DNA from 3 places in the Methylobacterium sp. AC690 genome. Region 2 is predicted to be linked to each of the others. Evidence: predicted binding sites of a transcription regulator. Region 2 holds the regulator's gene; each other region holds the start of a gene.
What was found. Region 2 encodes HrcA, which represses chaperone genes, less so after heat shock. Its sites were predicted from a motif close to GTTAGCACTCNCNNNNNGNGAGTGCTAAC; they were not measured.
Positions count from the first base shown of each region.

Region 1 (10,324 bases), on a different contig from region 2:
ACACCACTATGCCGTATCTCCCGAGAAACGCAGAGGGATGCCCGACCCTTGTGGGATACCTTCGTCCGGCGTTAGAGATTCGCGAGGCCGGATATTAACCTTATTTGGATATTGCGGTGCATGCGGATCGTTCTCCTCGATCCTACGTCAGCCGCGACGGAGTGACCGCGGGTCGGAGCCGGCCGTGACCCTGACGACCCGCATACTGCTGCTGGTGATGCTCGCGCTCGCGCCGGCTCTCGCGATCCAGGGATATAACGAGTACGCCATGCGTACCTCGCGCGACGAGGCCGTGCGCGCCGATGCCATGGCCACCGCTCGGACCGTGGCCGAAGACCTCTCGCAGGTCGCCGAGACGGCACGCCAGGCACTCAACTTCGTGGCGCAGGACCTCACCGTGCGGGCCATGGAGCCAGCAGGATGCACCGAGTACCTCCACCGCGCCGCGACGGACAATCCGCATCTCGCGGTCCTGGCGCTGACGCGGATCGACGGGACCGTTGTCTGCAACAGCGTGGGATCGCCTGCCGGCTCGTATGCAGTGCCCGACCGCAGCTACCAGCGTCGTGCCGTCGCGGAAGACACGTTCGTCATGGGGACCTATGCCCGAGGCAACGCCTCGCGGAAGGACTCCCTCCACTTCGCGCAACCCCTTCACGACACGAACGGCCAGAAGGTCGGCGTCCTGGCCGCCGCCATCGACCTCGATTGGCTCGCGAAGTATCTGCGGCGCAACCTAAGACTGTCGAGCACCTCGGTCACCGTCGCCGACGAGAACCATGTCATCCTGGTCCGCTACCCGGACGGCGATGGTTGGGTCGGCAAGCCGATCCCGCCTGAGCGGCTACGCATCCTTACTGAACGGGGCGAGGGTGTCCGTGTCGATCTCGGGATCGACGGACGCGAGAGGGTCCTGGCCAACACCCAACCTTCCGGCCCGACCTCGGCGGCCTGGGTCACCGTCGGCCGCGACCGCGACATCGCCTACGCTGACGTCGATGCGGCGACGCGTCGGGGAGTGGTCCTGATCGCGCTGGGTGCCATCATGGCGATCGTGGCCGCGCTTTTCGCCGGGCGCTTCTTCATCCGCCGTCCCTTCGGCCGCCTGCTTCGGACGGCGTCCCAGTGGCAAGCCGGCGACCTCGCCGCCCGGAACGGCCTGGATGGGGGCGACGAGTTCGGCCGGCTCGGGCGCAAGCTGGATGCCATGGCGGGAAGCCTGCAACGCAACGAGGCGGAGCTGCGGGAGGAGATCCGCAACGGCCGGGCGATGCAGGAACGGCAGGTGACGATGCTGCACGAGTTGAACCACCGGGTGAAAAACACACTCGCCACGGTCCAGGCGTTGGCACGGCAGTCGACCCGGGGCGGCGACGCGCCCGGGGAGCGGCTGGAGGCCCGCATCCTCGCCCTATCGAAAACACACGACCTACTGACGCAGGACGATTGGTCGAGCGCCCCCCTGCGCGCGGTGTTGGAGAATGAAATCGGGCCATACCGGGGCGGCGATTCCACTTTCGTGATTGAAGGGCCCGACGTCGACCTGCCGCCCCGTCACGTCCTATCGCTCGGCATGACACTGCATGAGCTCGTCACCAACGCAGCCAAGTACGGCGCGCTTTCCGTGCCGGGCGGCGAAGTGCGTGTCGCCTGGTCGATTGCCGGTGCCGGGCACGGCGAGCGGTACCTGCGCCTTGATTGGATCGAGACTCGCGGTCCACCGGCATCTTCCCCCGAACGTCGCGGTTTCGGCACGCGCTTGATCACGATGAGCGTTGAGCGCGAACTCGACGGCAAGGTCACCCTCGACTATGCGGAGAAGGGATTGCGTGTCGGCATGGACGTCCCGTTGACCGAGTTGGGCCGGGCACATCTCAGCCCACTCGCCACTGCCCATTGAAATCTACTGCAGGAGGCCAGCCCCAAACGTCTGGCATCTCCCGGCCCTGTCGGCAAAGGTGAGATATCGTCATCCCGCTTAAAGAGCGATGGAAGCGAAAAGAGCGCTCCGCTGGTAATGAACATGGACGGCCTTGTGCCGAAACCAGTCGTCTAGCCTGTCCAGGCTGGTCTGCGAAACACGCATTCTGCGACGACGTTCATACCGTTTTTGTGCGAACGGCCGTGGGGATCGGTCGCTTTCCAAAGTACCCGGGGCGTGACACTCCCCTCCCATGAGCAGCTTGCACAAACTGATCGGGACGGTTGCCCGCCGACGTCATTCGCCGGTCACTGATTACGGCGTCACGTTGCTGCTTGTCGGCGCCATGACGTTCGTCCGGTTCCTGGCCCCGGCCCACGTCGCACCATTTCTGCTGTATATTCCCGTCCTGCTCGTCGTCACCCTGGCTTTCGGCTGGGGTGCCGGGACGTTTGTGCTGTTGTTGTCCACCCTGATCGCCGCGTGGTTCTACACGCGCGATGGGATGCTCGGCAGCGTCGACGTGGCCCTGCTCTGCCAGTACGTGACTGTCGGCGCGACCATGGTGTGGATCTGCCACGCGTTGCGCCGGTCCGTGGTGCAGAACGAAGCCACCCTGGAGCGGCTCAACGCGGCGAACCACATCCTCGTCGACCGGGAGACGGCGTTGACCGACGCCAACGCCGTGGCGGAGGCCGCCAAGGAAGCGGCCGAGCAGGCCAACGCCGCGAAGAGCGACTTCCTCGCGAACATGAGCCATGAACTCCGCACCCCGCTTTCCGCCATCATCGGCTACAGCGAGATGATGGGCGAGGAGATCGCGGACGGCTGTGCGGCGCCGGACCTCGTGGCCGACATCGGCAAGGTCGAGCGCAACGCCCGCCACCTGCTCGGGCTTATCAACGACGTGCTGGACCTCTCTAAGGTCGAGAGCGGCAAGATGGAGGTCTACGCTGAGGATTTCGCGGTGGAGGACATGCTCCGCGACGTCGCGGGTTCGGTCACGACGCTGGTCGGCAAGAAGGGCAACACCCTGGAGATGCAATTCGCCCCTGGGCTGGGCCGGATGCATTCAGACCTGACAAAGACGCGGCAGGTGCTGTTCAACTTCTTGAGCAACGCGGCCAAGTTCACGGATAAGGGGACCATCACGGTTGCCGCCTCCCGCATCATGGACGCCTCGGGTGGCGACCAGCTATCGTTCTCCGTCTCGGACACCGGAATAGGCATGACGGCCGAACAGGTGTCACGCCTGTTCCGGCGCTTCGAACAGGCCGATGCCTCCACCACGCGCAACTTCGGCGGGACCGGGCTTGGGCTTTCGCTCACGCATGCCTTCGCAGACATCCTCTTTGGGACCATCACGGTGTCCAGTGTGCCCGGCCAGGGCAGCATCTTCACGTTCACCGTCCCGGCGATCTACGTCCCGCCCCTAAACGAGCAGGCCTCGCCTGATCCGGACGTCATCGGTGATGTCGGGGCGGAGGGCGACATCATCCTGGTCATCGACGACGATACGGATCAACTCGCCCTCACGACCCGGTTCCTCCACCGCGAGGGCTTCCAGGTGCGGACCGCCACGAACGGCAGGAGCGGGCTTGACCTTGCCCGGAAGCTGAGGCCGCGAGCCATCCTGCTGGACGTTATGATGCCGGGCGTGGACGGATGGTCCGTGCTGAGCCAGATCAAGGCGGACGCGTTGCTGGCGCCGATCCCGGTCGTGATGGTGACGTCCGTCGACCAACGCAAGCTGGCGGCGTCCCTCGGTGCCTCGGACTACATGATGAAGCCGGTCAACTGGGCTCGGTTCGGCAAGATCGTGAACCAGTTCAGGCTGGCGGAGCCGGACCGGCGCGGCACCGTACTCCTGGTGGAGGACGAGGCCATGACCCGCATGGCGATGCGCTCCACCCTGGAGGAGGACGGCTGGTCGGTCGTGGAGGCCTCGAACGGCGAGGAGGGCCTGCAGCAAGTGGCCGAGATCAAGCCGGACGTGGTGATCGTTGACCTGAACATGCCCGTCATGGACGGCTTCGGCTTCCTTGAAGGCGTTCGGGCCGTGCCCGGCTGCGCGGACATCCCGGTGCTCGTATTAACAGGCCGGGAGTTCTCGGCGGACGACCGGAACAAGCTTCGCGGCGCGAGTCAGATCCTCAATCGCGGCGACCTGGCGTCGGCGAGCCTAGCCGAAAGACTGAGGGATCTCAGGGCTTGAGTGGGGCAAGAGCGCCTCGGCGGCATCGGCGTCGAAGCCATGTCAACGTCCGCTTCGGAGCACCTCATTTCGCAGCCTGAACTACCGGGTTGGGTCGACATCTGCCGGACCGCTCTACGTCCGGGATGGGTGGTGTTCCGCCGGTCCGCTTCTCATCCCATTTGGGCTGGAAGCGGACCTTCGAATGGTTGCCGTGCGTACTGGATCCACCGAAGCAAGGTTAGGCCGCGCGGACCGTCGCGAGGAAGCGACCGACCTCGGCGCCGAGATGCTCGGACTGCCTCGACAGTTCGGAGGCCGCCGACAGCACCTGGGTCGCCGCCGCCCCGGTCTCCTCCGAAGCCTGCGCGACCCCGGCGATGTTGCCGGTCACTTCGTTGGTCCCGGTCGAGGCGAGGGCGACGTTGCGCACGATTTCCTGGGTCGCCGCCCCCTGCTGCTCCACTGCCGCGGCGATGGAGGTCGCCACGCTGTCGATCTCACGGATCCGCCCGGTGATGCCGCCGATTGCCGTGACGGCCTGCGCCGTCACACCTTGGACCTCATCGATCTGGCGTCCGATCTCCTCGGTTGCCCTGGCGGTCTGCTCGGCCAGCGCCTTGACCTCGGAGGCGACCACGGCAAAGCCCCGTCCCGCCTCTCCGGCACGCGCCGCCTCGATGGTGGCATTGAGCGCCAGCAGGTTGGTCTGCCCGGCGATGCCCGAGATCATGCCCACCATGTTGCCGATCCGAGCCGAGGTGGCCTGTAGGGCGTGGACCAGCTGCATGGTCTGATTGGCTTCGCCGACGGCCGATTGGGCCAGCCGGGTCGAACCGGAGACCTGCCGGCCGATCTCCTGCACGGACGAGCCGAGCTCCTCGGCTGCGGCCGCGACCGTATTTACGTTGGCGGCGGCCTCCTCCGCGGCGGCGGCGACGGTGGTGGACTGGCTCGCGGTCTCCTGAGCGGTGGCGGTCATCTGCTGAGCGGTTGCCTGGAGTTCGGTGGCCGAGGACGAGACCATCCCGACGATGCCGCCGACCGCGCGCTCGAAGCCGTCAGCGAGCTCGAACATGGTTCGCTTGCGTTCGGCCGCGGCGGCCTCGTCGGCGCGGCGCTTGACCTCGGCCTCCTCGGCGGCCTTCCGGGCGACCATGGCCTTGATGCCGTCGACCGCCTTGCCGACCGCGCCGATCTCGTCGCTGCGGACCGACTCCGCAATTTCGGCATCGGTCTCACCGCGAGCCATCCGCTGCAGCACGCTGACGAGCCTGCCCAGCGGACGGGCGACCTGCACGATGACCGTATAGACGCCGTAGGCGATGCTGAGCGCCGCGATGACGAGTGCCGCGAGGAGGGCGAGGCGGGACCAGCCTGCGGTGTGCTCGGAGCGATTGAACTCGGCCTCCGCTTCGTGGACCTGCAGCGTGGTCAGCTTGCTGAGAGGCGCGTTGGTGGCCTGCATGTTCTTCAACAGGTCCGCATGCGTCGCATCGAAATCCGGAGCGCCGCCTTGCGCGATACGCCTGAATATCTCGGAGATGACGATGCCGTTCTGATCGATCCGAGCCTGCAGGTCCTTGGCCAGGACCTCCTCTTCTTGTGTCAGCGAGGTCGCCTTGTAGGCGGACCATTGAGCGTGCAAGTTAGAGAGGTCGCGCTCCATCCTCTCCTTTGCCGTGGCGAACGCGACGGTCTTGCTGCGCAGCATTCGCGATACATCGATGATGTCATCGTAGGCATCACGGATGATGCTGAATTGACGGAGGCAGACGACCCGGTCCTCGTAGACGGTCTTGAGGCTTGAGTGGCTCCAGTGGAGCGCGAAATTCCCCAACGCCGCCGTGCCGAAGAGGATGAGGCCTAGCACCGCTAAAACTGACATAAGCCGCTGTTTGATGGTCATCGTCGATAAACTGCCTCTTTGTTCACCACAGCCGATACATCCATCGTTTGAACCGGAGTGGCGCCTGCTGTCCGGATGCGCAAAATAGAGGCAATTGGTTAATATGACGGCTACGCAACGTCCGAGAACCATGCGTAGCGTGATGACGGGCGGTCACGATCAGGACACCGCTGGCTGCCCTCCCAGGGCCTGTCGTCGCCTGAACAGTTTGGCTGGGCTTGCGTTTTCGTCTCTCTGATGGAGGAGGGACGATGCTGAGCGACACACAATGGGCTGATCTGGAGCCTCTGGTTGAAGCCTGCCGGCCCAAGGCCAAAACGCCTCCGCAGGATCTGCAGCGCACGCTCTCGGCCATCCTTTGGCGGCATCAGAACGGAGCCAAATGGCGAGCTATTCCCGAGGAATTGGGACCCTGGTGGCGGGCTGCCCAGATCTTCATCCGCTGGTCGCGTGCCGGCGTCTGGGAGCGGCTTCTTCACCTCGTGCAGGAGCGCGGTGTCCAACTCGGTATGGTATTCCGCGACGGCACGAACATGCGAGCGCACCAAAAGGCGGCGGGAGCCGCCAAAAGGGGGGATCTGGGCCCGAGCGAGATGCTCGTGAAGCTCTTGGCCGCTCACGTGGCGGGTATGGCACCAAGGCTTGCGTGATCGCGGATGGACGGGGTCGCGCCATCGCCTTCCGGCTGGCGCCCGGTCAGGCCCATGAACTTCCTCACGCTGTTCCCCTGCTCGACCAGCTGCCGGCGGTGCCCAAATGGGTCGTGGGGGACCGCGGCTATACCAGCCACGTCTTTCGCGAACACATCTGGGATATGGGCGCTCGGCCTGCGATCCCGCCTCAGCGCTACGAAGCGCCCGTGGCCTGCCCGGATTGGATCTACAACAACCGTAACCAGGTCGAGCGTCTCTGGACCAGGCTCAAAGAGTGGCGCGCCATCGCCACCCGCTACGAGAAGACTGCCGTCAGCTTCATGGGCGTCCTCTACCTCGCAGCCGCCCTCGATTGGCTTAAGCGATGACACGCCCGTGCTTCGGCAAGCACCCATAGCGCTTCGGGACCGCTGCACATGCAGCATACGAACTTTGGTGCGTTCCGTTGAACGGAAACAGCTGGATCAGCGTCCCTTCATGCCTGGCAGGGGAGGGCCGCCCACTAAAAAAGCTAGAGTTTAAAACAGATCAGCCACAGCTCCCTTTTTTCGCGAATCAGATATCCAGGCGGCTCATCCCGCGGATACCGCGCAAGTCGTCTATGAGTTTCATGCCCCACAAGTTTGTCGACAGCTGTGAACCGATCTTCGTAAAACTCTCATCCGTCGAAAAAATCGGCCATAGATTACTATCTTACTCGGGAAAAATCATAAATACGACCGCTAAGTCAACCAATGCGTCTTTAGGCCTGCAGTACACTGGTGCGGCCAGTCAATCTTCTATTATTTGTAGTTTGATAAACATCATTTGAGCTTTCAATGGGTATGAAGCTCCCCAGCCTATAAAAAAGAAATCGACACAGGCCCAGAAACATTAGCACTCTCGTTCACTGAGTGCTAAACCAACTGTCGCAGGGCCGCTGCGGATCTTCCTGCAGCCGCCTTCCCTTCAATGGCTGAGCCGTGCTGGCGCCATGTCATCGGTAGGGAGATTGGAACTCGACCATGAAATTTCGCCCACTGCACGACCGTGTCGTCGTTCGCCGCATCGAAGGCGAAGAGAAGACCAAGGGCGGCATCATCATCCCGGACAATGCCAAGGAGAAACCGCAAGAGGGCGAGATCGTCGCCGTCGGTCCTGGCGCCCGTGACGAAGCCGGCCGCGTGAACCCGCTCGACGTCAAGGCCGGCGACCGCGTCCTGTTCGGCAAGTGGTCCGGCACCGAGGTCAAGATCGACGGTCAGGACCTCCTGATCATGAAGGAATCCGATATTATGGGCGTCGTCGCTTAAGAGCCATACGCCCTGGTGTGATCTGCCAATACTGCCCCTTGAGGCACCCGATGTGGTGTGCCTCGGGGCCGCGCTAACATTGAAGTGACTTTTCCCATGGCTGCCAAAGACGTTCGTTTTTCCGCCGACGCCCGCGAGAAGATGCTGCGCGGTGTTGAGCTTCTTGCCAGTGCCGTGAAGGTGACGCTGGGTCCCAAGGGCCGCAACGTTGTGATTGAGAAGTCTTTCGGCGCGCCGCGCATCACCAAGGACGGCGTCACCGTCGCCAAGGAGATCGAGCTCGCCGACAAGTTCGAGAACATGGGCGCCCAGATGGTGCGCGAAGTGGCCTCGAAGTCGAGCGACATCGCTGGCGACGGCACGACGACGGCAACCGTGTTGGCCGCCTCCATCGTCCGCGAGGGTGTGAAGTACGTGGCCGCCGGCATGAACCCGATGGACCTGAAGCGCGGCATCGACCTCGCTGTTGCTGCGGTCGTGAAGGACATCAGTGAGCGCTCCCGCAAGGTGGCGTCTTCCGCAGAGATCGCTCAGGTCGGCACCATTTCAGCCAATGGCGACAAGGAAATCGGCGAGATGATCGCCCACGCCATGGAGAAGGTCGGCAAGGAAGGGGTCATCACCGTCGAGGAGGCCAAGACGGCCGAGACCGAGCTCGATGTGGTCGAGGGCATGCAGTTCGACCGCGGCTACCTTTCCCCGTACTTCATCACGAATGCGGAGAAGATGATGGCGGATCTTGAAGATCCCTACATCCTCATTCACGAGAAGAAGCTCGGGTCGCTTCAAGCGCTTTTGCCGATCCTCGAAGCCGTAGTGCAGACCGGCAAGCCGCTGCTCATTATCGCCGAGGACATCGAGGGTGAGGCGCTCGCTACGCTCGTCGTGAACAAGCTGCGCGGCGGCCTCAAGGTCGCGGCCGTCAAGGCTCCGGGCTTCGGCGATCGCCGTAAGGCCATGCTTGAGGATATTGCCCTGCTGACCAAGGGTCAGATGGTCGCCGAGGACCTCGGCATCAAGCTCGAGAACGTCACTCTTGAGATGCTGGGTCACGCCAAGCGGGTGCGTATCGATAAGGAGACCACCACGATCATCGATGGATCGGGCGACAAGGCCGACATCGAGGCCCGCGTTGCTCAGATCAAGGCGCAGATCGAGGAAACCACCTCGGACTACGACCGTGAGAAGCTCCAGGAGCGTCAAGCCAAGCTCGCCGGCGGCGTCGCGGTCATCCGCGTTGGAGGCTCGACTGAGGTTGAGGTCAAGGAGAAGAAGGACCGCGTCGACGACGCGCTCCATGCGACGCGCGCAGCGGTTGAAGAAGGCATTGTGCCCGGCGGTGGTGTCGCTCTCCTTCGTGCGAAGGCAGCGGCAGAGGGGCTGAAGAACGACAACCCGGACGTCCAGGCCGGCATCAAGATCGTGCTGAAGGCGCTTGAGGCTCCGATCCGTCAGATTTCGCAGAACTCAGGCGTCGAAGGCTCGATCGTGGTCGGAAAGATCCTGGCAAACTCGTCTGCGACGTATGGCTTCAACGCTCAGACCGAAGAGTACGTTGACATGCTTCAGGCAGGCATTGTCGACCCGGCCAAGGTTGTCCGCGCTGCCTTGCAAGGAGCGGCATCCGTCGCCGGGCTTTTGATCACGACTGAGGCGATGATCTCCGAGGCTCCGAGGAAGGAGGCTCCGCAGATGCCAGGTGGCGGCGGTATGGGTGGCGGTATGGGCGGGATGGACTTCTAGCTTCCGTATCCGCTGAGACAGTGATCCCGAAGACCGCCCTTAGGGGCGGTCTTCTCTATTTTGACATGGAGAAAATGTTTTGGCGTTAATGGGAGATAAAGTTTAACTACGAGCGGCACCTGGAACAGTTCAACGTATCAATGCGACCGCAAGAGGCGAGGGCATCTTGGTGCCGACCACTCCAATTTGACCTAATGCCTCGCTCTGCGCGCTGTTGGGTGGGAGCGCGGACGCATCTAGGAGCGGTTCCCTCGCGCCGTACCGCCCGAAGGATGCCAACCCAGCCAGTATTGGGCTCCGCAGGCGTGACCTACACGACCGCCTGCCGTCGCTTTCGATCGTGCGGCTGGAATGCTACTCACCCGCCTCATCACGAGGGGCTATCCAATGACCTTCCCGACGCGTCGCGCCGTGTTCCTGGCCGTCATCACGGGCTGCGTTCCGGCTTTTGCGCAGGCCCCGGTTCCGGCCGGTCCAGAGGCGGTCGCCTCGCAAGCCGTCATCCGAAAGCTGAACGCCTACGTCGGACTCATGAATCGAACGCTTCGCGCCTCGGAGTCGATGGCGCGTTACGGAAGCTGGGTGAATATGCGGACCGGCCCAACAGGTCGT
Region 1 covers NZ_CEEDOX010000012.1:87,682-98,005, forward strand. The annotation lists gene AC0IY1_RS15295 (sensor histidine kinase) at 185-1,900, shown strand; gene AC0IY1_RS15300 (response regulator) at 2,175-4,136, shown strand; gene AC0IY1_RS15305 (methyl-accepting chemotaxis protein) at 4,357-6,024, opposite strand; one part of gene AC0IY1_RS15310 (IS5 family transposase) at 6,276-6,591, shown strand; one part of gene AC0IY1_RS15310 (IS5 family transposase) at 6,591-7,045, shown strand; gene groES (co-chaperone GroES) at 7,682-7,969, shown strand; gene groL (chaperonin GroEL) at 8,066-9,712, shown strand; gene AC0IY1_RS15325 (YiiG family protein) at 10,100-10,324, shown strand, end outside.
Region 1: groES (co-chaperone GroES) is a predicted target of HrcA. The motif match lies at 7,550-7,578, and genes of this name have one in related genera.

Region 2 (10,324 bases):
CTTCCGGCGCCCGCGCTGAGCGGCGAAGAAGATCGTCTTGTTGGCGCGGGCCGGGCCGGGCAGCATCTGGGCCGCGGCGGCCTTCGGCTTGTCGACCACGCTGGCGAGGAAGTCCTCGGCGTCGTCCGGGCCGAGGAAGTGCGCGAGGTAGACCTCGCCGAGGGTGAGTTCGCGGCCGATGCGGAGGGCGATGCGGGCGGCGTCGCGCTTCAGCATCTCGCCGGCCAGGAGCGCGGAGAGGTAGGGGTCGCGGCGCATTTCGAGAATGCGGGTCCGCTCGGCGGGATCGAGGACGGTGGGACGACCGTTGTCGCCCGCCACCACGAGGGCGGCGTCCGCCGCGAGGCCGTATTTCGGCCCGAAGTCGCGCACCACGCCGAACCAGGTCCGCTCGATGAACTGGAACAGGCCGGTCGCGGAGGACGTCTGGGCCTGGACCTCGGTCTTGAAGCTCGACTCCTTGTCGGCCACCGCCATCAGCAGGACCGGGTCGGTTTGCACCGCCTGGGCCGCGCGCACGATCTTCTGCACGAGGTGGCGCCGGATCTTCATCGGCCCGAACTCGATGACCTCGTTCGGGTCGCCGACCGAGCTCTCCGTCAGGAGGTAGTCGTAGGAGACCCGGTCCACCGCGTTGGACCCGAGCTCGGTGTCGAGGTCGTGGACCGGAGCGAAGGCGGAAGCGGCGGTGATCACCGCGCGGGGCGCGGACGCGGTCGCCTGGGCGGAGGTCTGAAGGATGACCGGGGCCGGCTGGATGCGCGGCCGCGGCATGGTGATCTCGGTCATCGCCTGGGCCGACTGCACCACGCCGGCGTCCGGACCGACGCCGTAGACCAGGGCTCCGCCCAGTCCGCCCGCCAGGAGCAGCATGGAGAGCACGGACCGGGTGAGGGCGGGGCGGCTGCCGTGATCGCGGCCGACGCGGCCTCCGAGGGTCAGGGCATCCGAGGAGGACGGAGCGGCGCCGAGGCCGGAGCGCGCTGCGAGCGCGCCTTTCGCAAGCGAGCCCTTAGCGATGGGGCCCTTGGCGAAGACGGTCCGTGACGATCCGACGTTTCGACCCTGCATCTGCGCGACCCAACCCCGTTCCCTGGCGACGGATTGAGATTAGCTTGACAGATGTGGCGACAACACGGCCCGGTTTGGGGCAATCCCGTGGCAAGTTTGGCACGGTGTCCAGAGCGTTTTCGCACATCGCCGGCCAAGCGCGCGGCCTGCGAAACGCCGAACGCGGCCATGCCAGAGCACGACCGCCAAAGATCGATTATCGAGAAGGAATGGTACCACTGCCCCGGCTCGAACGGGGGACCTCTTGATCCACAATCAAGCGCTCTAACCAACTGAGCTACAGCGGCACTGCGGGCGATCTATCCCGAGCCGCGCCGCATTTCAAGCCGCCTTCGGCTGATCGCCGGCAAAAGTGTGGACCATTCTCCGGGCGATCCCTCGGCGCCACGCGCGCGCAAGCTGTGCGGTCGACGCCGGGGCCACCGACAGGCTAAGCAGGACGCGGGTCCGTCTCCCTGCGCGCGTTCTCCCCTGCGCACGCTCGCGTCCATCGGTCGATGCCACCGCCATCCAGTCCCTCCCGTCCGCCGCGCGCCCGGCAGGTGCTCGTGCAAGCCCCCGGGCAACTGCGCGCCCTCGTGCGCGGCAGCGAGATCGGCCTGATCGTGCTGGCCGCGCTGATCGGGTGCTGCGGCGGCGTCGCGGTGGCCGGGATGAACCGCGCGACGCAGGCCATGCGGGAACTGCTCTACGGTCTCCCGCCGGGCCTGCGCCTCAGCGCGGCCACCGATCTCCCACCCCTCGTGGTTCTCCTGGCACCGGCCTTCGGCGGCGTTCTCCTGGCGCTCTTCACCCTGGCCCTGCGCTGGCAACGGCGGCCACGGCGCCCGGTGATCGATCCGATCGAGGCGAACGCGCTGCATGGCGGCCGGATGTCGGTCCGCGATTCCACCATCGTGGTGATCCAGAACACGATCTCCAACGGCAGCGGCATCTCCGTGGGGATGGAGGCGGCCTACACGCAGTTCTGCGCCGGACTGGCCTCGCGCCTCGGGCTGTCCTTCGAGCTGCGCCGGGCCGATCAGCGGACCCTCGTCGGCTGCGGCGCCGCGGCGGCCATCGCGGCGGCCTTCGGCGCGCCGCTGACGGGGGCGTTCTACGCCTTCGAACTCATCATCGGCACCTATTCCATCGCCACGCTGACCCCGGTCGTGGTCGCTGCCCTCTGCGGCAGCGTCGTCGCCCGTGCCCTGGTGGCGCAGACCTCCCTCGTCACGGTCGAGCGGGCGGATGCCGTCACCACGACGGTGCTGACCACCCTCGACACGGTGCCGAGCCTCGCCCTCGGCCTGATCTGCGCCGGACTCGGCATCCTGATCATGCGCGGCGTCACCCTGGTGGAGGCCGGCTTTCGCGCCACCCGGCTTCCGACCCTCTGCGTACCGATCCTCGGCGGCCTGTGCGTCGGAGGGCTGGCGCTCCTCGCCTCAACCCAGGTCCTGTCCGGCGGGCACGGGGCGCTGCACCTGCACCTCGACGCCCACGGGACGACCCTCGGCCTCTCGGCCCTGGTCATCCTCTTCGTCGCCAAGGCCACGGCCTCGGCGATCTCCATCGGCTCGGGGTTCCGCGGCGGCCTGTTCTTCGCCTCGCTCTTCCTCGGTGCGATCGCGGGCGAGATCTTCGCCGCCGGCATGCCGATGATCCTGCCCGGCCTCGCCGCCTTCGGGTTGACCCCGCTCGCCTACGCGGTGATCGGCATGAGCGCGCTCGCGGTGGCGGTGATCGGCGGACCGTTGACCATGACGTTCCTCGCCCTCGAGCTCACCGGCAGCTTCCCGATCACCGGCCTGGTGCTGGTGGCGGTGATCGCCTCGTCGCTGACCGTGCGGAAAACCTTCGGGTACTCGTTCGCGACCTGGCGCTTCCACCTGCGCGGCGAGAGCATCCGCAGCGCGCACGATGTCGGTTGGATTCGCACCCTCACGGTCGGCAAGCTGATGCGCCGCGAGGTGCCGACGGCCGCCCTCGACCAGAGCCTCGCCAACTTCCTGCGCAAGCACCCGCTGGGCTCGCCCTCCCGCGTGGTGGTGGTGGACGGGCAGGGACGCTACGCCGGCATCGTCCTGGTGCCGGAGGCCCACGCGGCCCTGCAGGAAGCGGAGGTCGAGGCGCCCGGTCTCAGCGGACTCTTGCGCCACACCGACGACGTTCTCACCGCCGACATGAACGCCAAGATCGCCACGGCGATCTTCGACCGCACGGAGAGCGAGGCCCTGGCGGTGGTGGAGGATCTGAAGAGCCGCAAGGTGATCGGCCTCCTCACCGAGAGCCACACGCTCAAGCGCTACAGCGAGGAACTGGACCGGCAGCGCCGGGCGGTGCTGGGGGAGACGAGTTGAGGGCCGGGTCGGGTCGCTCCGTTCGATCACGGACGACCGGTGGCGCGGCGCCAGCCGACATAGCCGAAGGCGAAGAGGCTCGCCCCGCCCATCATGAGGAGACTCCAGCCCCAGTCGCTCGGAAGCTGCCCATCGACCGGATGACCGGCGAGGCCCGCGGCCAGCACGATGCCGAAACCGAAGACGATGGCGGAGAGCAGTAGCCCGAGGTTGATCCCGATACTCATGGATGAACCCCTTTCCCGAATGACGTCCGGGCGCCGCGGAGCGGGCGCGCAAGGGCCGACGCCGGGTCCCCGAAGGAACGCGGCGCCGGCAGGGTCGGCTCAGAGGATCACCTCGTCTCAGAGGATCACCTCGGCTGAGCGGATCACTTGGGCGCGGCGGTCGAACCGGTCGTCGCTGCGGGTGCCGCGGCCTTCTGCGGTGTTCCAAGCACGTTCACCATGTCGAAGCGCACCCCGTCCTCCACCTTCTTGAGGAGGGCGTTGCCCTCGTAGTACTTGCCCTGTCCGATGAGGCTCGCCGCCTGATCGACATCGGTGGTCGTCTGGTTCAGCGGGACGACGGCCAGGACGAAGTTCATGTCCACCCCGGCGAGCTTGAGCTGGTCGATGGCCGACTTGCGGTCACCCTTCTCCAGGCTCTTGTTCGCGGTCGCCACGGCAGCCGCCTTGGTGGGCGTCGCGACGAAGTCTTCGCCGAGCGTCAGCTGGCCGTCGACGGGCAGCCAGGCCGTGGGCTGCGTGGATGCCTTCGCATCCGCAGTCTTCGCGTCGGCCGTCTTCGCATCCGCGGTTTTTGCATCGGCCGCCTTCGCCATCGCGGCGTGCTTGTCGGGGCTCCGAAGGTCCGCTTCCGCCTTGGTGTAGACAGCCTCGTCCGTCTTGGCCTTGGCGAGGGCCGCCTGCGCCTTGCCGATCAGGGATTTGGCGAGGGTGGGATCGGCGTCGAAGATGGCGATGCGGGCCAGGTGCAGATCGCGGAACGCCTGGGCGCCGTCCTTCGACAGCTTGCCCACATCCTTGTCCGCCGCCTGTTGCGCGGCCGTCACCGGCGGAGCCGTCGCGGGCTTCACTGCATCGTTGGCCAATGCCACACCGCTGAGGAGCGAGGTTGCGGCAAGGAAAGCGGCAACTGTTCTTGTTTTCTTCATCACACTACCTCCGAAGAAGAGCCGCGCCCGGATCACTGATCTTGTTGATCTACCTGCGCTGGCGATCTCTTCTGAAGAGAATGTGGTCCCGAGCGATCGCGATGTCATCTTAAAGATTGGTATGGTTCGGTTCATCAAATATTCGTTGACATAGGTCCCGTCGAAGGGGCGGAACAAGTCCTTACCGAGTCGGACGGTGGCGGCACAAAAAAGCACGCGGTGATCGCTCACCGCGTGCCGGTCATGCCTCCGAGGGTCGAGCGGCTCAGGCGGCCGAGAGGCGTGTCTTGCGGGTCAAGGCTTCCTCGACGGTGCCGTCGCCGTCGAGGTAGCCGTGACGCTTCGGGTTCGGCATGATCAGCGAGCCGATGAAGGCGATGCCGAGCATGATCGTCACGTACCAGAAGAACGTGCTCTCGGAGCCGACCTGCTTCAGGTACAGCGCCACCGCCTCGGCGGTGCCGCCGAACAGCGAGTTGGCGATCGCGTAGGACAGGCCGACGCCGAGGGCGCGCACCTGGGTCGGGAACAGCTCGGCTTTCACGATGCCGCTGATGCCGGTGTAGAAGCTGATCACGATCAGGCCGACCATGATCAGCGCGAAGGACAGGATCGGGTTCTGCGTGGATCCGATGGCGGTCATCAGCGGCACCACCATCAGGGTGCCGAGGCCGCTATAGAGCAGCATGTTGGCCTTGCGCCCGATCCGGTCCGACAGCCAGCCGAAGAAGGGCTGGATGATCATGTAGACGAACAGGGCCGCGGTGGAGATCTGCGAGGCCGTGACCTTGTCGATATGCGCCGTGTTGAAGAGGTATTTCGGCATGTAGGTGGTGAAGGTGTAGAAGCTCAGCGAGCCGCCGGCGGTGTAGGCCAGCACCACGCAGAAGGCGCGCCAGTGCTTGAACAGGGCCGCGAAGGTGCCGGAATCCTTCTTGGCCATGTCTTCCTTGGTCGCCGTCTCGTCGAGGGACGAGCGCAGGTAGAGCGCCACCACCGCTGCGACCGCGCCGATCACGAACGGGATGCGCCAGCCCCAGGCGGTCAGTTCCTGGGCGGTGAGGAAGCTCTGCAGGATGATGAGCACCAGCGAGGCGAGGAGCTGGCCGCCGATCAGGGTGACGTACTGGAACGAGGCGAAGAAGCCGCGACGGCCCTTCACGGCGATCTCGCTCATGTAGGTGGCGCTGGTGCCGTACTCGCCGCCCACCGACAGGCCCTGGATCATCCGGGCCAGCAGCAGCAGGGCCGGCGCGAGCTGCCCGACCGTGGCGTAGGTCGGCAGCACCGCGATCATCAGCGACCCGGCGCACATCATCAGCACCGAGATCAGCATCGAGGTCTTGCGGCCCAGGCGGTCGGCGATGCGGCCGAACAGCCAGCCGCCGATCGGGCGCATGAAGAAGCCCACCGCGAACACCGCGGCCGATTGCAGGAGCTGACTCGTGCTGTCGCCGGCGGGAAAGAAGACCGGCGCGAAGTAGAGCGCGAAGAACGCGTAGCAGTAGAAATCGAACCATTCGACGAGATTGCCCGACGAGGAGGCGACGATCGCCTTGATCCGGCGTCGGCTGTCGGCGGCGTCTTCCGCCTTGGTTGGGATGGCCCCGGCCCCACCTGTCATACGTCTCGTCCCTGTGCTCTGGGCAATGCCGTTCCGCGGCTTGCTTTGCGGCGACGTTACCGCCTCGAACGAGATTTCCAAAGGGCGATCAGCGGGTTGTCCGAAACAGCCAAGATGTTTCTGAAACCACGCTGTGGAAGACGCGAGTCTGAGCTTAGCTGCAACGTTACAATACGATTGGCGCAACCAGCGGGAAGATCAGCGCAAGAAAAACGGGAACGGTTTCTCGAAGATCCTCGTTGCGGACGACATCGACGTCCTGTGGCGTCAGGCAGCAATGAAAGTGGAATCGAACCCATGAACAAGCTCTTTCGGAGCACGGTGACGGCGGCGGCCCTGGTGATCGGCGCAACGAGCGCGTTCGCGCAGGGCGGGCCGGGTGGCGGTGCTGGCGGCGCCGGGGCTGGCGGCGGTGGTGGCGCCGGCGGGGCCGGAATGCGCGGTGGCGGCGCTGGTGGCGGTGCGGGTGGTGGCGCCGGCATGCGTGGTGGTGAAGCGGGCGGCGCCGGCGGTGCAGGAATGCGCGGCGGTGCCGGGGGCGCGGAGACCGGGGCCGGTCCGGCCGGGGGTGCCCAGCGCGGCGAGGCCGGCGGTCGTGGGGCCGAGGGTGGTGCGGCGCGCCAGGACGGGCGTGCGGGTCAGGCCGCCGGGGAGCGCGGTGGTCGCGAGGACGGCGGAGCCGCGGCCCGCGACGGCCGAGACGGCAAGGCCGACCGGGACGGCAAGGGCGATCGGGACGGCAAGGCCGATCGCGGCGGTAAGGCCGATCGCGACGAGCGCGGCGGTAAGGCCGATCGCGACGAGCGCGGCGGACGGGCCGAGCGCGATGGGCGTGGGGGTCGCGACGGCGGCGTCGAGCGCGAGGGCCGGGGTGGCCGCGGCGATCGTGGCGCCGTCCGGGGTGCCTATGGCCGCCTCGGCGCGCCGCAGCGCACCGAGTTCCGCCAGAGCGTCTTCCGCCGCGGCATCCCGCGCCTGGCCGCCGGCGCCTTCGCGCTCACCGTCGGCACGGCGATCGCCCGCAGCTACACCCTCTACGACCTGCCGCCGGACGTCGTCCGGATCGCGCCGGAATACGAGGATTACCGCTACGTGCTGGTGGACGACGACATCGTCATCGTCGATCCCGACACCTACGAGATCGTCGACGTGATCCGCGGCTGATCCAAGCGGTCGGAATCACGGTGGGGGCGGGGCTTCAGGCTCCGCCCCTTCGCGTTTACGCTCAGCGCTTGCGGTCGAGGAGGCCGGAGACCACCCGTGCGGTGTAGTCGACCATCGGCACGATGCGGGCATAGTTCAGGCGCGTCGGGCCGATGACGCCGACCACGCCGACGATCTTCTGGGAGCCGTCGCGGAACGGGGCCGCGATCATTGAGGAGCCCGAGAGCGAGAAGAGCTTGTTCTCGGAGCCGATGAAGATCCTCACGCCCTCGCCGCCCTCGGCCCGGGACAGGAGCTCGATCACGTCCTTCTGGGTCTCGAGATCGTTGAACAGCAGGCGGATGCGGTCGAGATCCTCGGCCGCCCGCAGGTCGTCGAGCAGATTGGCCTGACCGCGCACGATGAGCTGTCGGGCATCGGAGGGGCCGACGCTGACGGCGAGGCCGGCATCCACGAGGCGCTCGGTGATGGCGTCGAGTTCGCGCTTCATCGCCTGCCGGCCCGACTCGATCTCGGCGCGGAGCGTCCCGAGGGTCCGGCCCTGGAGCCGGGCATTAAGGTAGTTCGAGGCCTCCTGCAGGGCGCTCGCCGGCAGGCCCGGCGGCAGGTCGAGGAGGCGATTCTCGACGGAGCCGTCGTCGGAGACGAGCACGACCAGCGCCCGGGTCGGGTCGAGGCGGACGAATTCGATGTGCTTCAGGTGGACGTTGGTCTTGGTGGTCAGGACCACGCCGGCGCCGCGGGAGATTCCCGAGAGCAGCATCGAGGCCTCGGCCAGGGCGGAATCGAAGGTGTGGCCCGAGGCGGCCGCGCGCATCTGCGCCTCGATCCGCTCCTGTTCCTCGCGCCCGACATCGCCGAGCTCCAGCATCGCATCGACGAAGAAGCGCAGGCCCTGCTCCGTGGGCAGACGACCGGCCGAGGCGTGGGGCGCGAAGATCAGCCCGGAATGTTCGAGATCCGCCATGACGTTCCGGATCGAGGCCGGCGACAGGGCCATGGGCAGGATGCGCGCGAGGTTGCGCGAGCCGACCGGCTCGCCGGTCGTGAGATAGCTCTCGACGATCTGCCGAAAGATCTCACGCGAGCGTTCGTTCAACGCGCTGAGCACCTGCATCTGCTGCAATGTCGAAAAGGGGCGGGCGGGCTCTGTCACGGTCCATTCCTGAGGCGGAGAGTGTGACGGTCTCCCGAGTTTTACACAATGCTCCCCACCGTCGCTCCCGGCGGGCAACGCAAGGGAATACGAGAAACAGCTTGGCCGCGGAAGGCGTTCCGCTCGCGCGGCCCGCGGCGGATTCCACCCGCTCCGGGGCACCGGCGAGGCCCACAATCCGCCCGGCCTCGCTTGCCGGGCGAGGGCCGGAACCGTAAAGCCGCACTCCCATTACCACCGAAAGGAGAGCGGCATGCGGCCCTCGAAGCGCGCGAACGACGAACTGCGCATGGTCACCCTGGAGCGCGCCGTCTCCCGCCATGCCGAGGGCTCCTGCCTCGTCAGCTTCGGCGACACCAAGGTGCTGTGCACGGCCACCCTGGAAGAGCGCGGTCCGGGCTGGCTGCGCGGCTCCGGCAAGGGCTGGGTCACCGCGGAATACGCCATGCTGCCGCGCGCCACCCACGAGCGCACCCGCCGCGAGGTGAATTCCGGCAAGCCGTCGGGCCGGACCCAGGAGATCCAGCGCCTGATCGGACGCTCCCTGCGCGCCGTGACCAACCTGCCGGCCATGGGCGAGCGCCAGATCACCGTCGATTGCGACGTGATCCAGGCCGATGGCGGCACCCGCACCGCGGCGATCACCGGAGCCTGGGTCGCGCTGCACGACTGCTTCACCTGGATGCGCGGCCGCTCGATCATCTCGGTCGACCCCTTGCGCGAGCACGTGGCGGCGGTCTCCTGCGGCATCTACAAGGGCAAGCCCGTCCTCGACCTCGACTATGCCGAGGATTCCGGGGCCGAGACCGACGCCAACTTCGTCATCACGGGCACCGGGGGGCTCGTCGAGGTCCAGGGGACCGCGGAGGGCAAGCCGTTCTCGGAGGAGGAGCTGTTCGCGCTGATGCGCCTCGCCAAGGGCGGCATCCAATCCCTCGTCGCCCTCCAGAAGCAGGCCGTGGCACAGGGCGCCTCCGCATGAGCGCGCACCGCATCCTCACCGGTCGCGTCGTCATCGCGACCCACAATGCGGGCAAGCTCGTGGAGATGCGCGAGCTCCTGGCGCCCTTCGGCGTCGATGCCGTCTCGGCCGGGGAACTCGGCCTGCCCGAGCCCGACGAGACGGGGACGATGTTTGCCGAGAACGCGGCGATCAAGGCGCTGGCCGCCGCAACCGCCTCCGGCCTGCCCGCCTTCGCCGACGATTCCGGGCTCTGCGTCAATGCGCTGGACGGGGCGCCGGGGCTGTTCTCGGCCCGCTGGGCCGGGCCGTCCAAGGATTTCACCGGCGCCATGGCGCGCATCGCCGCCGAACTCGACAAGCGCGGGGCGACCACAAGGCGGGCGCATTTCGTCTCCGCCCTGGTGATCGCCTGGCCGGACGGCCACACCGAAACCTTCGAGGGCCGGGTCTTCGGCGAACTCGTCCCGCCGCGGGGCGCGAGCGGGTTCGGCTACGATCCGATGTTCCAGCCCGACGGCTACGACCGCACCTTCGGCGAGATCTCATCGGAGGAGAAGCACGGGGTCGACTGGCAGACGGGCAACGCCCTGTCGCATCGCGCGCGCGCCTTCGTGCTCCTGGCCCAGACCTGCCTGCGGCGACCCTGAGACCGGCCGCGGGATTGCCAAATGGCGGTCCCGCGCGCACATCCGCGTTATGACCGAACCGACAGGCCCGGACCACCCGACCCGCGACGCGGGGTTCGGGGTCTACGTGCACTGGCCCTTCTGTGCCTCGAAGTGCCCCTATTGCGACTTCAACAGCCACGTGCGCCACGCGCCCGTGGACGAGGGCCGCTTCCTGCAGG
Region 2 covers NZ_CEEDOX010000011.1:142,422-152,745, reverse strand. The annotation lists gene AC0IY1_RS14560 (transglycosylase SLT domain-containing protein) at 1-1,071, opposite strand, end outside; tRNA gene AC0IY1_RS14555 (tRNA-His) at 1,282-1,358, opposite strand; gene AC0IY1_RS14550 (chloride channel protein) at 1,569-3,413, shown strand; gene AC0IY1_RS14545 (hypothetical protein) at 3,440-3,640, opposite strand; gene AC0IY1_RS14540 (YfdX family protein) at 3,784-4,800, opposite strand; gene AC0IY1_RS14535 (MFS family transporter) at 4,835-6,193, opposite strand; gene AC0IY1_RS14530 (DUF1236 domain-containing protein) at 6,491-7,357, shown strand; gene hrcA (heat-inducible transcriptional repressor HrcA) at 7,419-8,474, opposite strand; gene rph (ribonuclease PH) at 8,767-9,495, shown strand; gene rdgB (RdgB/HAM1 family non-canonical purine NTP pyrophosphatase) at 9,492-10,124, shown strand; gene hemW (radical SAM family heme chaperone HemW) at 10,174-10,324, shown strand, end outside.

Region 3 (10,324 bases), on a different contig from region 2:
CCTCGGCGGACTCCTCGGCCTCGACGAGGCTGCCATCGGCGTGGCCCGGCGCAGCGCCGCGGATGGGCAGGTTTCCCTGAGCTGAGCACGCTGCCACGATGATCCTCAGCCTCACCCTGATCCTCCTGGCACAACTCATCGGCGAGGCGCTGGCGCGAGCGAGCAACCTGCCGGTGCCAGGTCCCCTGATCGGTATGGCGTTGCTGCTGCTGTTCCTAGTCATGCGGGATCGGGCCTCCCGCTTGGCACCTCGCGTGTTGGCGCCGCCCCTCGTGGACGGCCGCCTGGAAAGCACCGGCAAGGGGCTTCTCGCCAATCTGTCGTTGATGTTCGTGCCGGCGGGGGCCGGCATCGTCGGACGCCTCGACGTTCTAGCGGTACACGGAGTCGCGTTAGCGGTGGTGGTCTTGGTCTCGACGGTCACGACCCTGGCCGCCACGGCGTTGACGTTCGTCGTGGTTTCGCGCTGGCTCGCCAAGCCGAAGGCACGGCCGTGACCGGCGATTTTGCCGTCTGGGTCTATCTTTCGCGGACACCGCTGCTGTGGCTGACCGTGACGCTGCTCGCTTACGTGGTCGCCGACCGGATCGCTCTCGCGACCCGGCGCCATCCGCTCGCGAACCCGGTGCTCATCGCCATCGCGCTCACCGCCGCCGTCCTGGAACTCACGAAGACCCCCTACGCGACCTATTTTGAGGGCGCCCAATTCGTGCATTTCCTGCTGGGGCCGGCCACCGTGGCCCTGGCGATTCCGCTCTACGAGTATCGCGCCACGGTGCTGCGCTCTCTTGCACCGATGTTGGCAGCCCTCGGGGTCGGTTCGGTGGTGGCGCTGAGCTCGGCCCTGCTGTTGGGGCAAGCGTTCGGCATTCCCCGTGACGTCATCATCTCGCTGGCCCCGAAATCCGTGACCACCGGCGTCGCGATGGGCATCGCTCAGTCACTTGGTGGAGACCCGACGCTGGCCGCCGTCATCGTCATGCTCACCGGCATGACCGGCGGCATCCTCGTCACACCGTTGATGAATGCCCTGCGCATCCGGGACATGCGGGCCCGCGGCTTCGCGGCGGGTCTGGCCGCTCACGGCGTGGGCACAGCGCGGGCCTTCCAGGTGAACGAGGTAGCGGGCGCCTTCGCGGGCATCGCGCTCGGCTTCAACGCCTTCCTCACCGCGATCCTGGCGCCCATCGCGGTGACGTTCCTGCGCTGAGCTCTACTCGGCAGCCACGGGCGCCGGTACCTCACGCGGCACGAACCGACCATCATTGGCGGGCTGCATGTCGAGACGGCGTTCGTGCAGGGCATGCAGGGTCGACCGATGGCCGATGGAGACGATGGTGGTGCCGGGCAGGCGCTCGCGCAGCATCCGGTAGATCGCAGCCTCGCTCGGCTCGTCAAGCGCGGCGGTGGATTCATCGAGGAAGAGCCAGTCGGGCTTGGCGAGAACAGCGCGGGCCACCGCCAGGCGCTGCTGCTCGCCGCCCGAGAGGCGCTGATCCCAGGCGTCCACCTCGTCGAGACGATCAACCAGCCCCGGCAGCTGGGCGGCCATCAGAGCGTCACGGATCGCCTCGTCCGGGAACATGTCCGTGGTGCTCGGGTAGACGACGGCGCCACGCAGCGTCCCCAGGGGGATGTAGGGGCGCTGCGGCAGGACCAGGGCCGACTGTCCCTTCGGCAGGTCGATCCGTCCCTGGGCGAAGGGCCAGATGCCCGCAATGGCACGGAACAGGGTCGACTTACCGGAACCGGAGGGACCCGTCAGCAGCGTGGCGCCGCCCTTTGCAATGGTCAGGGCGTCTGCGGCCACGATCTCGCGTCCGTCGGGTAGGCCGAGGCGGAGCTTCGAGGCAGTGACGTCGCCCTTGGTGTCGTTGCCCTGGAACAAGCCTTCCCCGGTCCCTCCGATCGCCTCCGCCTTCGTCATCGCCTGCTTGAACGAGGAGAGTCGGTTGGTATTGGCGCGGTAGGCCGCGATGGTGACGTAGGAATTGATGAAGAACGACAGCGAGGATTGCACGCTGCTGAAGGCATCTCCGGTCTGCTGAAACTGACCAAGTGTAATTTTCTTCAGGAAGTAGGACGGCGCAGCAAGGATATAGGGAAACACCACGCTGATCTGGCTGTAGGACAGCGTGAAGCTACCGAGCTTGATCCGCCGGACGATGATGTCGAGGTAGTTGCCGACGATCGCGTGGAACAGGCTGCTGAGTCGGACCGTCTCGGCGCGCTCGCCGCGCAGCAGCGCGATCTGCTCGCCGTAGATGCGGGTCCGGGCCAGGGAGAAGCGGAAATCGGCCTCCACTTTCTCCTGGCGGAAGTCGAGCCCGATGAGGGGGCGGCCGATGACGTGCGTCAGCCAAGTTCCAATGACGGCGTAGCCGACCACCAGCCAAACCAGGAAGCCCGGCACCACCGTATCGGTGAAGGGCAGCACGAAGTCGCGAGACAGGCCCCATAGGATGACCATGAAGGACACCAGGGTCGCGGCCTGAGACAGGAGCCGGATGGAGAGCGTCGTGGTCTGAGAGATGAAGAGATTGATGTCGCTCTGAATGCGCTGATCCGGGTTGTCTGTGCTCTCCCCGGTGAAGGGGACCCGGTAATGCGTTCCGGCATCCAGCCAGCGACCGTAGAAGCTGCGGGTCAGCCAGGTGCGCCAGCGGATGTGAAGCGTGGCATCCACGAAGGTGTCGAACATGCCGACCACAACCCAGATGGTCGCGAGCGGCGTGAACACCCAGACCAACTGGTACCAGAAGGCGTCGGCGTTGTATTCTTGGAGGGCGTTGAACAGGTCGCGGAACCAGAAGTTCAGCCGCAGCTGCAGGGCGACCTGCGCGAAGGTGATGAAGATCGACAGGGCAACGAGGCGCTGGCCGACCTTACCCTCGGTGCTGCCGAACAGGCGGAAAGGTCCAATCTCCCGTGTCGGCTTGTCGGTGGTGGCGAAGTAGGGGTCGGCGATCAATGTGATCGCCCGTATCGGCTCGAGGTACGAGATCGCCAGGACGATGCCGGCAAACACCACGGCCCCCGTGGCTGCGAAGCTCGGCGGCAGGAGGGCGGCGAGCGTCGGGGGCAGGAAACCCATGACTGCCAGTTGCTTGGCCCCTGCCAGGAACAGGTAGCCGATGCCGTAGACCGAGACGAAGACCTTCAGGTAGGACGAGAGGCGCCCTGATGCGAGCAGAATGCCCGCCATGGCAAGGCCGCTGAGACTGACGTAGAGCGGCGCGGTAACGCCGGGTAAAAGCAGGAGGGCGAGGGCGAAGAGTGCAGTGACGGCGGCTTGCAGGCCGAGGCCTGTCCTCAATACGGCCACGCGCGTCTCCCCTCAGTTCTAGACTTCGTTCGGCGTCGTGCCCCGGGGGGGCCGCCCATGCATCGGCATTGCAGGCGGGTCGTGGCGAGATCGTGGCGCACTCCTGCGGCCGACTATCCTCGCGCCCTTGCTCGTCTCACCAGTCCCAGTCGCCGAATTCCGGCTCGCGACAGCGATAGCCGATCGGGCATTCCGGGTTGTCGCGCGTGGGCACGAAGCGGAGCTCGGCGATTTCCGTGAGATTGCATTGACCGCGGTCGCGAACGAAGCGCTCGAGCGCTCCGCCAGAACTGATCGAGACGGAGCCTCGGCTCTTCACGAGAGCCATCGCGTCGGCACAGGTCATGCGCTGGGTCGTCGAGAGGGGGCTCTGGGCACCGGCCGGCGTCGCCAGGGCGACACAGAAGGCGAGTGCGAGGCGTCTCGTCACGATACTCGGCGCCACTTCTCAGTTTCGATACGGTCAAGCATGGCAGTTTCCGCGTGGTGCGGAAAGGGCTTGCCGTCCGCTTGCCGCAATCGGGCGCTCTATCCACCGGGATTGCGCCCTCGCAGCGGCGCTGCAACCCAGTGCGTACCTGCTCGAACCCAGGCCGGTGCGCCCGAATGGACGAACGTCGAAGCCATGACGGGATTGTCGATCCTCAACCTTAATGCCGTGCGAGCCGCCCCTGTCTCGCGCGAGCCCTACAGCTTCTTTCTCGGCAACGACGTGCTCAAGCCCGAGGCCGTCGACGAGATCCGCCAGGATTTCCCTGCGATCGCCAAGCCCGGCTATCTCACGGTCGACGAAGTCGCCCTCAAGGGCCGCTTCAAGGCGCTGATCGACGAACTGGAGAGCGACGCGTTCTCGCGCATCATGGGCGAGAAGTTCGGCATCGACCTCGTCTCCTGCCCGCGCCTGACCACCATCATGAAGCGCAGTCAGCTCAAATACGGCTCGATCCACACCGATGGCCCGTCCAAGGTGATGACGATGCTCATCTACATGAACGACGCCTGGGACGCCCCGGCCGCCGGGCGCCTGCGGGTGCTCTATGACGGCAAGAATTACGAACCCTTCGCCGTCGAAGTGCCGCCCACCATGGGCACGATGTTCGCCTTCCTGCGCGCCGACAATTCCTGGCATGGCCACGAGCCGTTCGAGGGCGAGCGTCGCGTTGTGCAGGTGGCATGGGTCAAGGACGCGAATGAACTGGAGCGCAAGAAGAAGCGCAATCGCACCGCCCAATTCCTCAAAGGCATCTTCGGGCGTTAAGTTCGCACCGAAGCCCCGTTTGGCCCTGGTCCCAAGGGACCGGGGCCCGCCGCACGATCGACAGTGCCCCGACGGACCGATCGCGCGTCGAATATCCTCGCAGTCCGGGTCTGTTTCCCGTCGCCCACGCCCGGTTCTGTCGAATCGGTCTGCAGCGGAGTAGGGCCGGCTTTTTGCGGATCGCCTCGGCCGTCCCTTCATGCGCGGCGAAGATCACAGGTGACGCGAGCGCGAGCCTGTCGACGCGGCCAGCACGCGCACGCACTTCACGCGTCTTAGTCGATATTCCCAAGTCCTGACAACCGTGCATTGTTGTGACCGGCAGGGGATGCCTGCCGGGCACTGACGTGTGACGCATCACGCTGAGCCGATCGCTTGATTCGCGCGTCCGGTTCGTCCGATCCCCGGTTCGCGGCTCGCCGTCCCGACCGACAGCGAGGGGAAACGACGTTGTGGGGGGAACGGGCATGAGCGAAGCCGCGCGCCGGCCACGGGGGAGCGGCCGGCTGATTGCCGTCGCGAATATGAAGGGCGGTGTGGGCAAGACCACAACGGTCGTCATGCTGGCTGAGGCTCTGGCTGCAGACGGAGCTTCGGTGCTGGTTGTCGATCTTGATCCTCAGGCCAGCGTCTCGGTCTGCCTCGCCGGGGAGACAGCGTTGGCCGAGATGATCGCCCGGGGTCGCACCCTCGAGGCCTATCTCGCGCTCAAGCTCGTGAGCCGCGAGAAGCCACTCCTGGCACCCCGCATCCAGAGTCAGACCGGCGTCACCATGCACCGGAACGCGCCGCTGCCACTCGCGCTGCTTCCGGCCGGTCCCTACCTACGGCTGGTCGAGCGCGAGATCATCTACGAACTCACCGCGCGCAACTTCTCGATGCGCGCCATCGACGGAAAGCTCCGAACGATCTTCGAGGACGAGTTCGTCCCGCTCGCGGAGCGCTTCGACTACATTCTTTTTGACTGCGCACCTGGCATCTCTCCGATGACCGAAGTTGCGATCCGCGGTGCTGACCTCGTCATTGTCACGTCGATCCCAGACTATCTCTCGACCTACGGGCTCGATGCTTTCATCCAAACGGTATGGGGCGACAAGGATCGACGGCACGACGCGGTCGTACCCGCGCGACAGCCTCACGTGCTGGTGACGCGGTATCAGCCACAGGTCCGCCAGCACCAGCACACGCTGGCGCGGCTCCAGGCGGAAGCGAGTGCAGAGGATCCGGGGTTCCGCCTCTTCGCAACGCGCATACCCCAGGCAGCGGCGCTGGCTGGAGCGCTCATGCCACGTCGGGATTTGCCCACGTTCTCGGGCAAGTACGGCATCCATGTCTCCACGATCCTCATCCCGCTGGTCGCAGAAGTGAAAGGAGTCTTCGATGGCGCTTGACGTGGATGGTTTCGTTGCCCTCGGGGCGATCGCGCGTTCACCGGAGGTTTTTCCGGATATTCGGGCGGACCTCGCCAGGACCGTCCGGTCCCTGGTGGTGAAGCAGTTGAAGGTCAAGAATCTGACTCTCGATGGCCTACGCCGGGTGCGCAGATGTTTGGGCACCGAAACCTACGCTCTCATCATCGACGGCCTGACCGAGGCCGAGGCGCGAGCGTTGATCGGACGTCTCGACAAGCATCACGCGGAGGCGAAGCGCGCAAAAGCTGACTGGCTTCGACGCCGCTTGGCCGATCTCGTGGGTGGTGCCGAGCCCGCGGTGAGGGCGGAAGCCTCTCCGCAGCGACGGGCCGGATCCGCCGCTGGGGCTCCGAGCCTCACGCGTGCCCTCGGAAGCCCTGCCTTTACCGCATCCTGGGACCGCAAGGATCACGATCGGACTGGGAAGGCCGGATCAAAGGCGGTTGGTGCGAAGGCGGTGCGCGTCAAGAAAAAAGGCGCCTGATGCGCCGCCTGCGATCCTGACTATTGCACTGCGATCGGCTGTCGCGCAGACGAAAAAGGGGTCGCCTTACGGCGACCCCCCATTCCGATTTGGTCGGGTTCTGACTTCTTAGAAGTCCATGCCGCCCATGCCGCCGCCGCCCGGCATCGCCGGGGCGCCGCTGTCCTTCTTCGGAGCATCGGCGATCATGGCTTCGGTGGTGACGAGGAGGCCGGCGATGGAGGCGGCGTCCTGCAGGGCGGTCCGTACGACCTTGGCCGGGTCGACGATGCCGGCCTGGATCATGTCGACGTACTCTTCGGTTTGGGCGTTGAAGCCGAAGGTGATCGAAGAGGTGTTGTCGGTGATCTTGCCGACCACGATCGAGCCTTCGACGCCGGAGTTGGCAGCGATCTGGCGAATCGGGGCTTCAAGGGCCTTCAGCACGATCTTGATACCGGCCTGGACGTCCGGGTTGTCGCTCTTGAGAGCACGGACGGCTTCACGGGCACGGAGGAGGGCGGTACCACCGCCGGGAACGATGCCCTCTTCCACCGCAGCGCGAGTGGCGTTGAGCGCGTCGTCGACGCGGTCCTTCTTCTCCTTGACCTCGACCTCGGTCGCGCCGCCGACGCGGATGACCGCGACGCCGCCGGCGAGCTTGGCCAGACGCTCCTGAAGCTTTTCACGGTCGTAGTCCGAGGTGGTCTCCTCGATCTGCGCCTTGATCTGGCCGACGCGGGCCTCGATGTCCGACTTCTCACCGAGACCGTCGATGATCGTGGTGGTCTCCTTCTCGATGCGGATGCGCTTGGCGCGGCCGAGCATCGGGAGGGTGACGTTCTCGAGCTTGATGCCGAGATCCTCAGCGATCATCTGACCCTGGGTCAGGATCGCGATGTCCTCGAGCATGGCCTTGCGGCGATCGCCGAAGCCCGGAGCCTTGACGGCCGCGACCTTGAGGCCGCCGCGCAGCTTGTTCACGACGAGCGTGGCAAGCGCCTCACCCTCGATGTCCTCGGCGATGATGACGAGCGGCTTACCGGTCTGCACCACGGCCTCGAGAACCGGCAGCATCGCCTGGAGCGACGAGAGCTTCTTCTCGTGGATGAGGATGTAGGGGTCCTCAAGCTCGGCGACCATCTTCTCCGCGTTCGTGATGAAGTACGGGGAGAGGTAGCCGCGGTCGAACTGCATGCCCTCGACAACATCGAGCTCGGTCTCGGCCGTCTTGGCCTCCTCGACGGTGATGACACCCTCGTTGCCGACCTTCTGCATGGCGTGGGCGATCATCTCGCCGATTTCCTTGTCGCCATTGGCCGAGATGGTGCCGACCTGGGCGACTTCCTCGGAGGAGGCGACCTTCTTCGCGCGGCTGGTGATATCCTTCACGGCGGCGGTGGTGGCGAGGTCGATGCCGCGCTTCAGGTCCATCGGGTTCATGCCGGCGGCGACGTACTTGGCGCCTTCCCGAACGATGGCCTGGGCCAGCACGGTGGCGGTGGTGGTGCCGTCACCCGCGATGTCGTTGGTCTTCGAGGCCACTTCGCGCACCATCTGGGCGCCCATGTTCTCGAACTTGTCGGCGAGCTCGATCTCCTTGGCGACGGTGACGCCGTCCTTGGTGATGCGCGGCGCACCGAACGACTTCTCGATGACGACGTTCCGGCCCTTGGGGCCGAGCGTCACCTTCACCGCGTCAGCGAGGATATCGACGCCACGGAGCATCTTCTCGCGGGCGTCGGAGGCGAAGCGGACTTCTTTCGCTGCCATGTCAGATCCTTGTCAGTGATGGGCCCCGAGGCGCCGGATGGCACCCTCGAAGGGCTCGTGAAAGGGAGGAGAACCGAAAGCCGACTTAGGCGACGACGCCCATAATGTCGGATTCCTTCATGATCAGGAGGTCCTGACCGTCGATCTTGACCTCGGTGCCGGACCACTTGCCGAACAGGACGCGATCACCCGCCTTGACGTCCAGCGGGTTGACGCGACCGGCTTCGTCACGGGCGCCGGGGCCGACGGCGACGATCTCGCCCTCTTGCGGCTTCTCCTTGGCGGTGTCCGGGATGATGATGCCGCCCTTGGTCTTCTCTTCGCCTTCGATGCGGCGGACGACGACACGGTCGTGCAGCGGACGGAACTTCATGAGCTGCCCTCTTGCTTCAAATTCGTGGATGGCGTTGATGCGGCGCGGCAGCGCGCTCAACCCAGGTCGTTAGCACTCTCCTTGAGTGAGTGCTAACGATGGCGACGAGTTAGGCGCGGGCGTCCCTTAAGTCAAGACTGTCGCAGGTTCGGACGACGATCCAGCGACAGGATCATCCCCCAATTCCACAACCCGATGGAAAGTCCTTCGCGGATGATCAAGCTTCATGGTCCGCAAGGCGCGGTCGAGCCCGCGGCGCAGGCAGCCGCAGAAGCATACCCAGTGGAAGTCGTGTGGATCGATCTCGATGATCCGAGCGCCGAGGAGGCCGAGCGGGTCGAGGCCTGCACCGGCATCCGGGTCCCATCGCGCAAAGCCCTCAGCGAGGTCGAGAATTCGAGTCGGCTGCGGCGCTTGAAGACCGGGTTCTCGCTCTCGACCCCGATGGTCACCTTCGACAAACTTGATACGCAGTTGAAGCCGTTGGGCTTCGTGCTCACCAGGGACCGCCTCGTCACAGTGCGCTTCCACGAGCTGCGGGCCTTCGCGGAGGTGAAGAAGCGCATCGATACCGGCGACGGGCCGGGCACCACCTCCACCGAGATCTTCCTTCTCCTGATGGAGGAGCTCGTCGACAGTCTCGCAGACTCCCTCGAGGACATGGGCGCGGACCTCGACGAGTTGTCCACCCGGATCTTCGATTTCGATGTCCGCGGCGGTGCACCAGCCGGGGACGCCAAGCTGCGCAGCCAGACGCCCCGTCGGCGCGACTTGGCACTGCGCCGGATCCTGCGCGGCATCGGACGCCGCGGGAAGACCCTCGGCAAGATCCGTTCGAGCCTCCTCGGACTGGAGCGGATCGTCCCCTTCGTGGCCAACGAGTGCGAGCACATCCTCGGCGAGGAACAGGTGCCGCGCTTCGAGGCCGTGCGGCGCGACATCGCCTCCCTCGACGAGTTCGAAATCCGCCTGTCGGAGAACGTCCAGTTCCTTCTCGATGCGACCCTCGGTCTGATCAGCATCGAGCAGAACAACACCTTCCGGGTTCTCACCGTGGCATCGGTGGTCGGCATCCCCCCGACCCTGATCGCCTCGATGTACGGCATGAACTTCAAGCATATGCCCGAACTCGAATGGGCCTATGGCTATCCCTACGGCTTGGCACTCATCCTTGTGAGCGCCATCATTCCGATCGTTTTCTTCCGCATCCGGGGGTGGTTGTGACTGGTTGACGGAATGTTTGGCCGCCCGCGCTAGAGCGTGGCGCGACGATGCCCCGTCCAGCCGGCATCCGAGGATGACCCGTCCACGCCATGGCCGTGATCGCTGCCTTCGTCCTGAATGCCGGCCTGAACTTCGTCCTCGGCCTCCTGATCGCCAAGCTGCTGGGACCGGCGGAGTTTGGTCTGTTCGCGCTGGCGACGGCCGGTGCGATCGTAGCCAACACGGTCCTGTTCGAGTGGCTGCGTCTCTCGGCGACGCGATTCTACTCAGCCCGGGTCCGTGTCGATGAACCCTGGATCCGCCAGGGCCTCGACCGGGCTTACATGGCCCTCACGCTCAGCCTCTTCGTGGCGGCCTTGTTCTGCGCAGGACTGGGATTCACGCTCGAGCCCAGCGCGGAAAGTCGTCTCGCGATCACGGCCGGCGCGGCGGTCGCTGCCTTGGGTATCGGCGTCTTCGACTATCATGCGGCGCTCGCCCGGGCGCGCTTCGACGG
Region 3 covers NZ_CEEDOX010000002.1:285,704-296,027, reverse strand. The annotation lists gene AC0IY1_RS03755 (tellurite resistance TerB family protein) at 1-85, shown strand, start outside; gene AC0IY1_RS03750 (CidA/LrgA family protein) at 99-497, shown strand; gene AC0IY1_RS03745 (LrgB family protein) at 494-1,210, shown strand; gene AC0IY1_RS03740 (ABC transporter ATP-binding protein/permease) at 1,214-3,325, opposite strand; gene AC0IY1_RS03735 (hypothetical protein) at 3,462-3,755, opposite strand; gene AC0IY1_RS03730 (2OG-Fe(II) oxygenase) at 3,795-4,583, shown strand; gene AC0IY1_RS03725 (ParA family protein) at 5,051-5,974, shown strand; gene AC0IY1_RS03720 (hypothetical protein) at 5,964-6,479, shown strand; gene groL (chaperonin GroEL) at 6,588-8,231, opposite strand; gene groES (co-chaperone GroES) at 8,317-8,604, opposite strand; gene AC0IY1_RS03705 (magnesium transporter CorA family protein) at 8,818-9,828, shown strand; gene AC0IY1_RS03700 (lipopolysaccharide biosynthesis protein) at 9,918-10,324, shown strand, end outside.
Region 3: groES (co-chaperone GroES) is a predicted target of HrcA. The motif match lies at 8,673-8,701, and genes of this name have one in related genera.